DNA from 2 places in the Erwinia magellanica genome. Region 1 is predicted to be linked to the other one. Evidence: predicted binding sites of a transcription regulator. Region 1 holds the regulator's gene; the other holds the start of a gene.
What was found. The regulator sigma-54, encoded in region 1, starts transcription at its own class of promoters, with help from an activator protein. The targets are predictions, from matches to a motif close to GTTGGCACANNTTTCGCTNT.
Positions count from the first base shown of each region.

Region 2: a site for sigma-54 is predicted at 1,311-1,330, ahead of norV (anaerobic nitric oxide reductase flavorubredoxin). Genes of this name have one in related genera too.

Region 1 covers NZ_JBCHVC010000006.1:108,845-112,258, reverse strand. The annotation lists gene ptsN (PTS IIA-like nitrogen regulatory protein PtsN) at 1-351, opposite strand, end outside; gene hpf (ribosome hibernation promoting factor) at 547-834, opposite strand; gene rpoN (RNA polymerase factor sigma-54) at 857-2,290, opposite strand; gene lptB (LPS export ABC transporter ATP-binding protein) at 2,339-3,064, opposite strand; gene lptA (lipopolysaccharide ABC transporter substrate-binding protein LptA) at 3,071-3,414, opposite strand, start outside.
Region 2 covers NZ_JBCHVC010000001.1:1,044,504-1,047,917, reverse strand. The annotation lists gene norR (nitric oxide reductase transcriptional regulator NorR) at 1-145, opposite strand, end outside; gene AAH450_RS04830 (hypothetical protein) at 297-554, shown strand; gene AAH450_RS04825 (DUF2526 family protein) at 558-791, shown strand; gene AAH450_RS04820 (TehB family protein) at 805-1,161, shown strand; gene norV (anaerobic nitric oxide reductase flavorubredoxin) at 1,369-2,838, shown strand; gene norW (NADH:flavorubredoxin reductase NorW) at 2,843-3,414, shown strand, end outside.

The DNA of each region.
Region 1 (3,414 bases):
TTTGCACTGATCGGCAGGCACCAGTAAGGCAAAAAGCAGATCCACTGGTTGATTATCAATAGCATCAAAAGCAATGGGCTGATCCAGGCGAATAAAAACGCCCACCGCACGCAGGGTATCTTCAACCAGCTTGCCGTGCGGAATGGCAATGCCATTCCCAATGCCGGTACTTCCCATGCGTTCACGAGTCAGAATCGCTTCAAAGATGGTCTGGTGCGGAAGGTTCAGCTGCTTAGCCGCCAGTTCACTGATGATTTCCAGCGCCCGCTTTTTACTCTGGCAATGTACGCCGCTGCGGGTGCAGGAGACGCTCAGGACCGAGCTCAGTTCCAGTGTTAATTCATTGTTCATCATAGTTTCACTTACGTGTTCACTTCTGCCTGGCAAAATGACTTAGCCTCTTTGCCACCCCAAAAGGGGGGAGGGAGCTAAGGCACGGCCGATTGATTAACGGCCCGCACCTGAAAGGAAGCGAGCCGGCTATCATACGTCACCACTTACCCTTAGATAAGGGTGACGAAGAAATAATCAATGTTTGAGTGAAATTTAGTGCTGCTTCAGCTTGTCTTTGTGTTTATTAAGTTGGCGCGTCAGCTTATCCAGCAGGCCGTCGATCGCCGCGTACATATCTTTTTCTTCCGAGGTGGCATGCAACTCACCGCCATTCACATGCAGCGTAGCATCCGCTATCTGCGTGACTTTTTCGACCTTCAGAACAATGTAGACCTGGTTAATATGGTCAAAATATTGCTCCAGCTTGGCAAATTTAGTGGTGACAAAATCCCGTAAAGGTTCAGTGATTTCCACGTTATGGCCAGTGATATTGAGTTGCATATGCTCTTCCTTATCTGTTCGTTCAGACCAGCTGTTTACGCTGGTTTGAGGGCGGGATGGATAAAGACTCTCGGTACTTCGCGACGGTTCGGCGCGCCACCATGATCCCCTGATCGGAAAGCAGTGTGGTGAGCTTACTGTCACTCAGAGGTTTGGCGGGATTCTCCGCCGAGATTAATTTTTTCACCAATGCACGGATTGCCGTGGAGGACGCTTCGCCTCCTCCCTCGGTATTGACGTGGCTGGAGAAAAAATACTTCAGTTCAAAAATACCGCGTGGACTGTGCAGATACTTCTGCGTGGTCACGCGGGAAATCGTGGACTCATGCATCTCCACAGCGCTGGCAATATCGGCCAGCACCATCGGGCGCATAAATTCTTCGCCCTGTTCGAAAAAGGCCTGCTGCTGATCGACGATACAACGTGTGACTTTCAGCAGCGTATCGTTTCGGCTTTCCAGACTTTTAATCAGCCATTTGGCTTCCTGCAAATTACTGCGAATAAACTGGCTGTCGCTGTCATTGCGGGTCGTCCCGCTAAGCGCGGCATATTGCTGATTAATCTTTAATCTTGGCACGCTCTCTGAATTGAGTTCAACCATCCAGCGAGGTCCCACTTTACGTACCAGTACGTCCGGGATGACATATTCCGGCTCGGTAGTATTGATCGACTGACCAGGGCGCGGATCCAGCGTCTGGATAACCTGCATCGCCATTTTTAACACATCTTCTTTCAGCCGCGTGACGCGCATCAGGCTGCGGAAGTCATGATTTGCCAGCAGATCCAGATGTTCGCTGACAATCAGCCGCGCCTCTTTCAGGCTTGGCGCGTCCGGAGCGAACTGTGACAGCTGTACCAACAGACAGTCACGCAGATCGCGGGCACACACGCCCACCGGGTCAAAGCGCTGAACGCGTTTTAACACCGCCTCTACTTCGTCCATGCTCAGCTCATCGTTACCGATGCTGTCCAGGATCTCCTCCAGGGAGGCGGTGAGATAACCTGTCTCGTCCACGGCATCAACAATCGAGGTAGCTATCGCCCGGTCGGTTTCGGTAAAGGGTGTCAGCCCAACCTGCCACATCAGGTAATCCTGTAGCGTTTGCGTGGTTTCGCCCTGATAGACCGGCAGCTCATCATCATGGTAATCAGTGCCGGTGCCTGAGGGCGTGCCGGCGGTGTAGATCTCATCCCAGGTCGCATCCAATGGAAGCTCTTCAGGCATATCCTTTTGTTCCAGCGCTTCCCTGGTATCCAGCGCCTCTTTCTCCTGATACTCGCGCGCGTCCACTTCCTCATGAATGTCGGTTTGTTCAAGCAACGGGTTACTTTCCAGCGCCAGCTGAATTTCCTGCTGTAGTTCAAGCGTAGAGAGCTGCAACAGACGAATGGCCTGTTGCAGTTGTGGCGTCATGGCAAGCTGTTGGCTAAGCCTGAGTTGCAAACCTTGCTTCATATTCAGGATACTGATTCCTCGAAAATCTTACCGGGTTTTAACACCTTATCAGAGTCTGAACTCTTCGCCCAAATAGACTCGCTTAACTTGTTCATCCTCCAGAATCTCTTCTGGCGAGCCGTGTGCGATCAAATGCCCCTGGCTTACGATGTAGGCCCGTTCACAAACCGCCAGCGTTTCACGCACGTTGTGGTCGGTTATCAACACGCCCAGCCCGCTGTCGCGCAGGTGCTCGATGATTTTTTTAATATCGATAACGGAGATGGGGTCGACGCCTGCAAAAGGCTCATCCAGCAGAATAAATTTGGGGTTGGCCGCAAGTGCGCGAGCAATCTCGACACGACGACGCTCTCCCCCTGACAGCGCCTGGCCCAGACTATTGCGCAGATGCTCAATGTGGAACTCATTCATCAACTCGTTGGCACGGTCTTCACGCTGCTCAGTCGTCAGATCTTCGCGGATCTGCAACACGGCCATTAAGTTGTCGTAGACGCTCAGGCGGCGAAAAATCGACGCTTCCTGAGGCAAATAACCAATCCCACGGCGTGCACGGGCGTGCAGCGGCAGAATACTGATATCTTCGTCATCAATAATGATGCGGCCCGCATCACGCGGGACAATGCCTACCACCATATAGAACGTGGTGGTTTTACCCGCACCATTAGGGCCAAGCAGACCAACGATCTCGCCGGATTTGACCTGTAGACTGACATCTTCGACCACGCGTCGGCCTTTGTAAGCCTTCGCCAGGTTTTCCGCAATTAAAGTAGCCATAGCTGATTAGTTACTCTTTTTTTGTCCGGAGGACTGGGTGCCTTTATCCTGCAACTGAGAAGGAACCAGCACCGTCGTTACGCGCTTACCGCTGCTGCCGTAAGCCTGCATCTTCTGCTCTTTTACCAGATAGGTGATCCGGTCGCCCTTCACGTTGCTGTCGAGCTGCTCCAGATAAGCGTTATTCGTCAGTTCGACAAAATCTTTTGCCAGTTCATAATGCATTTTCTGCGCATGGCCCTTCACCGGTTTACCGTCATCCTGCAACTGATAGAAGGTGGCCGGGTTGCCATAGGCATCCACGATGGTTTTATTGCTGTCGCCACCAGGACGGGTAACGACCACTTTAT
Region 2 (3,414 bases), on a different contig from region 1:
GATTTTCATAACGTAAAAGCGCAGTCGCATCACAGCCTAACGCGCTGTGGATACTGTTAATCATCCGCATAAAACGATCGCGGCCGCGTACACCATTCTGAATATCGACAGCCAGTGAAGCCAGCGTCCCGACAGATAACGTCATATTGTCACCTTTACCTGAATTGTTTTTATAACAATAACGATATTGTATATATAACAATTTCCCGGTTGTGCGATTGACAGAAATCAATAACTTAATTAATGGCACGTAATATGCAACATCAGGTCAGATAATCCACTTCAGGAGCGTGACGATGTTCAATCACAAAACGGCCTTATCGCTTAATGCAGAACAAATTACCTGTGCCGCCAAAGCGCTGAAATGGGCAGCCTTTGGCGGTTATCGCCAGGGGCCAGCCCTGAAATACAAACAAAGCGCGCCGGATCGCCTCCGTTTCGAAACTGAATATCAGGGACGAAAAGCCTGGGTGGAACTGGATATCCCCTACACGCCTTTATCTCTGCTGGTCGCCGGCGCGCTTATTTTGCAACAGCTACATATTCAAGGATAAAAGATGACACACATAGATGAAATCGTTGAAGCGGTGGATGCCGCCATCCGCAAGAATGTGATCCACGATATGAATGTGCTTTTGTGTGAGCTGAGCGACGATCACAGACTCACGCGTGAGCAGCGATTTGAGCAGCAACAACGCCTGCGCCTGGCCGTTTTCAGACACACCAGCGAGAAAGAAGAGCTGGCCGAACAGCGCCGTAACTGGCTGACCCACGGCGGCATCATTCATTAACAGGAGAACTGTAATGACTTATCTCATCCCGGAAAATTTTATCCACACCCGTTCCACCCCTTTCTGGAATAAAGAGAGCGTACCAAAAGCGCTCCTGAAGCATCACAACACTAAAAAAGGCGTTTACGGCAGGCTGTCAGTGATGCGCGGCGCCGTAAAATATTATGGTTTCGCCAGTGAACAAGATCAGCAGCACGAAACAGAACTTACCATTATGGCAGGAGAATTTGGCATCAGTCCGCCGCAATACTGGCATCACATTGAGCTTCTGAGTGATGACACATATTTTAATATCGATTTTTTTGCTGCGCCGGATGAAATACTGGAGGGAGAGGGATTTGAACGTGAAGTCCATATCCCGACATCCTAATCACACCCGCATAAATGAAACCCGCTTCGGCGGGTTTTTTTATGCAAACGCATTGTCATTAAAACAAAGCTTTGTATTTACAACAAAGATGGCCATTGTTAAAAAGACAAATAACTCTGGTAAAGTGCATAGATATCAATTAGTTAAAAACTGGCACACTTAATGCAATCCCCTACGTGAAATCAATTTACGTTAACAGGGCTTCAGATGAATATTCACGTTAAAAACAACATTTATTGGGTAGGTAAAAGAGACTGGGAAGTTGAGCATTTTCACGGCAAAGAATACAAAATGCAGCGGGGAACCAGTTATAACAGCTACCTGATCCGCGAAGAAAAAAACGTCCTTATCGATACCGTTGATCTCAGATTCCGCACCGATTTCGTTAACAATCTGGCGGAAGAAATCGATCTTAAAACCATTGATGCCATTGTGATTAACCATGCGGAAGAAGATCATGCTGGCGCACTTGCTGAACTGCTGGCGCTGATCCCTGGAACACCGGTTTACTGCACCGCAAACGGCGTCGACTCCATCAACGGGCATCATCATCATCCTGAATGGAATTTCAACATCGTTAAAACCGGTGATTCACTCGATATCGGTAACGGTAAAAAGCTTATCTTCGTTGAAACGCCCATGCTGCACTGGCCTGACAGCATGATGACCTACATCACTGAAGATGCTGTGCTGTTCAGTAATGACGCCTTTGGCCAGCACTATTGCGATGAACATCTGTTCAACGATGAAGTTGACCAGAACGAATTGTTTGACCAGTGCCAGCGCTACTTTGCCAATATTCTTACCCCTTTTGCCCGCCTGGTGACGCCGAAAATTAACGAAATTCTTGGTTTCAACCTGCCGGTCAGCATGATTGCTACTTCCCACGGCGTTGTATGGCGCGATAATCCTGCACAGATTATTGAGCTTTACCTGAAATGGGCTGCCGATTATCAGGAAGACCGGATCACCCTTTTCTATGATGCCATGTCTGACAATACGCGCAGGATGGCAGAAGCGATCGCTCAGGGTATCCGGGAAATCGATCCGCGCGTCGCCGTGAAGGTTTACAACGTCTCCAGCCATGACAAGAACGAAATTATCACCTCCTGCTTCCGCTCTAAAGGCATCCTGGTGGGATCATCCACCATGAATAACGTGATGATGCCAAAAATTGCGGGGATGCTTGAAGAGATGACCGGCCTGAAATTCCGCAATAAACGCGCTTCTGCCTTTGGTTCTTATGGCTGGACGGGCGGTGCGGTAGATCGTGTGGCGACCCGTTTGCAGGATGCCGGTTTTGATATGACCATCGCCCTTAAAACCAAGTGGCGTCCCGATCTTTCCGCTCTGGAAACGTGCCGGGAGCATGGCCGGAAAATCGCCCGTGACTGGGCGCTATCGCCCCTTCCTGCGCCGGCCCCGGTAGCCGATAACAGCGCCGCCGCTATGGCAGCCGCAGCGCCCGCTAACGGGAATGGGGTATGCATGGTTGAAGCGGGCGAAGCGCCCGGTCAGAAAATGATCTGTACAGTCTGTGAGTGGATTTACGATCCGGCAGAGGGCGAGCCAGATCAGAACGTCGCGCCAGGAACCCCGTGGGAAGAAGTACCCGATGATTTCTTATGTCCCGGATGTGCGCTGGGTAAATCCGTATTCGATCCCTGCGAGGGCTAACGCTGTGTCAGCAGAAATTATTGTGATTGGCTCCGGCTTTGCTGCCCGGCAGCTGATTAAAAATTTACGCTCTCTGGATAAAAACGTGCCGGTTCGTCTCTTTGCTGCCGACAGCTGTGATGAATACAGCAAGCCCGAACTGAGTCATGTTTTCACCAGGGGTTGTGATGCTGATGCACTGACCCGGCAGACCGCGGCAGAGTGGGCTGAAAGCCAGCGCATCATAGTGCACCCTTATACCGTTGTAAGCGCAATTGATACCGCAGCGCATATCGTTACAACCTCCGCTGGCGATTTCCGCTATGACAAACTGGTGCTGGCTACCGGTGCGCAGGCTATCGTTCCGACGGTAAAGGGCAGCGATTTAATCTGCACGCTGAACAGTCAGCAGGAATACCGCAAATATCACTCCGGGCTGGCTGAGGCTAAGCGGGTACTGATGATCGGCGGTGGACTCATCGGCACAGAACTTGCGATGGACTTTAGCCGCGCGGGTAAGTCTGTGACGGTAGTGGAGCGCGGCAGTAGCCTGCTGTCGGCGCTGCTGCCGCCGGAGATTGCTGCCCGTTTGCAGAA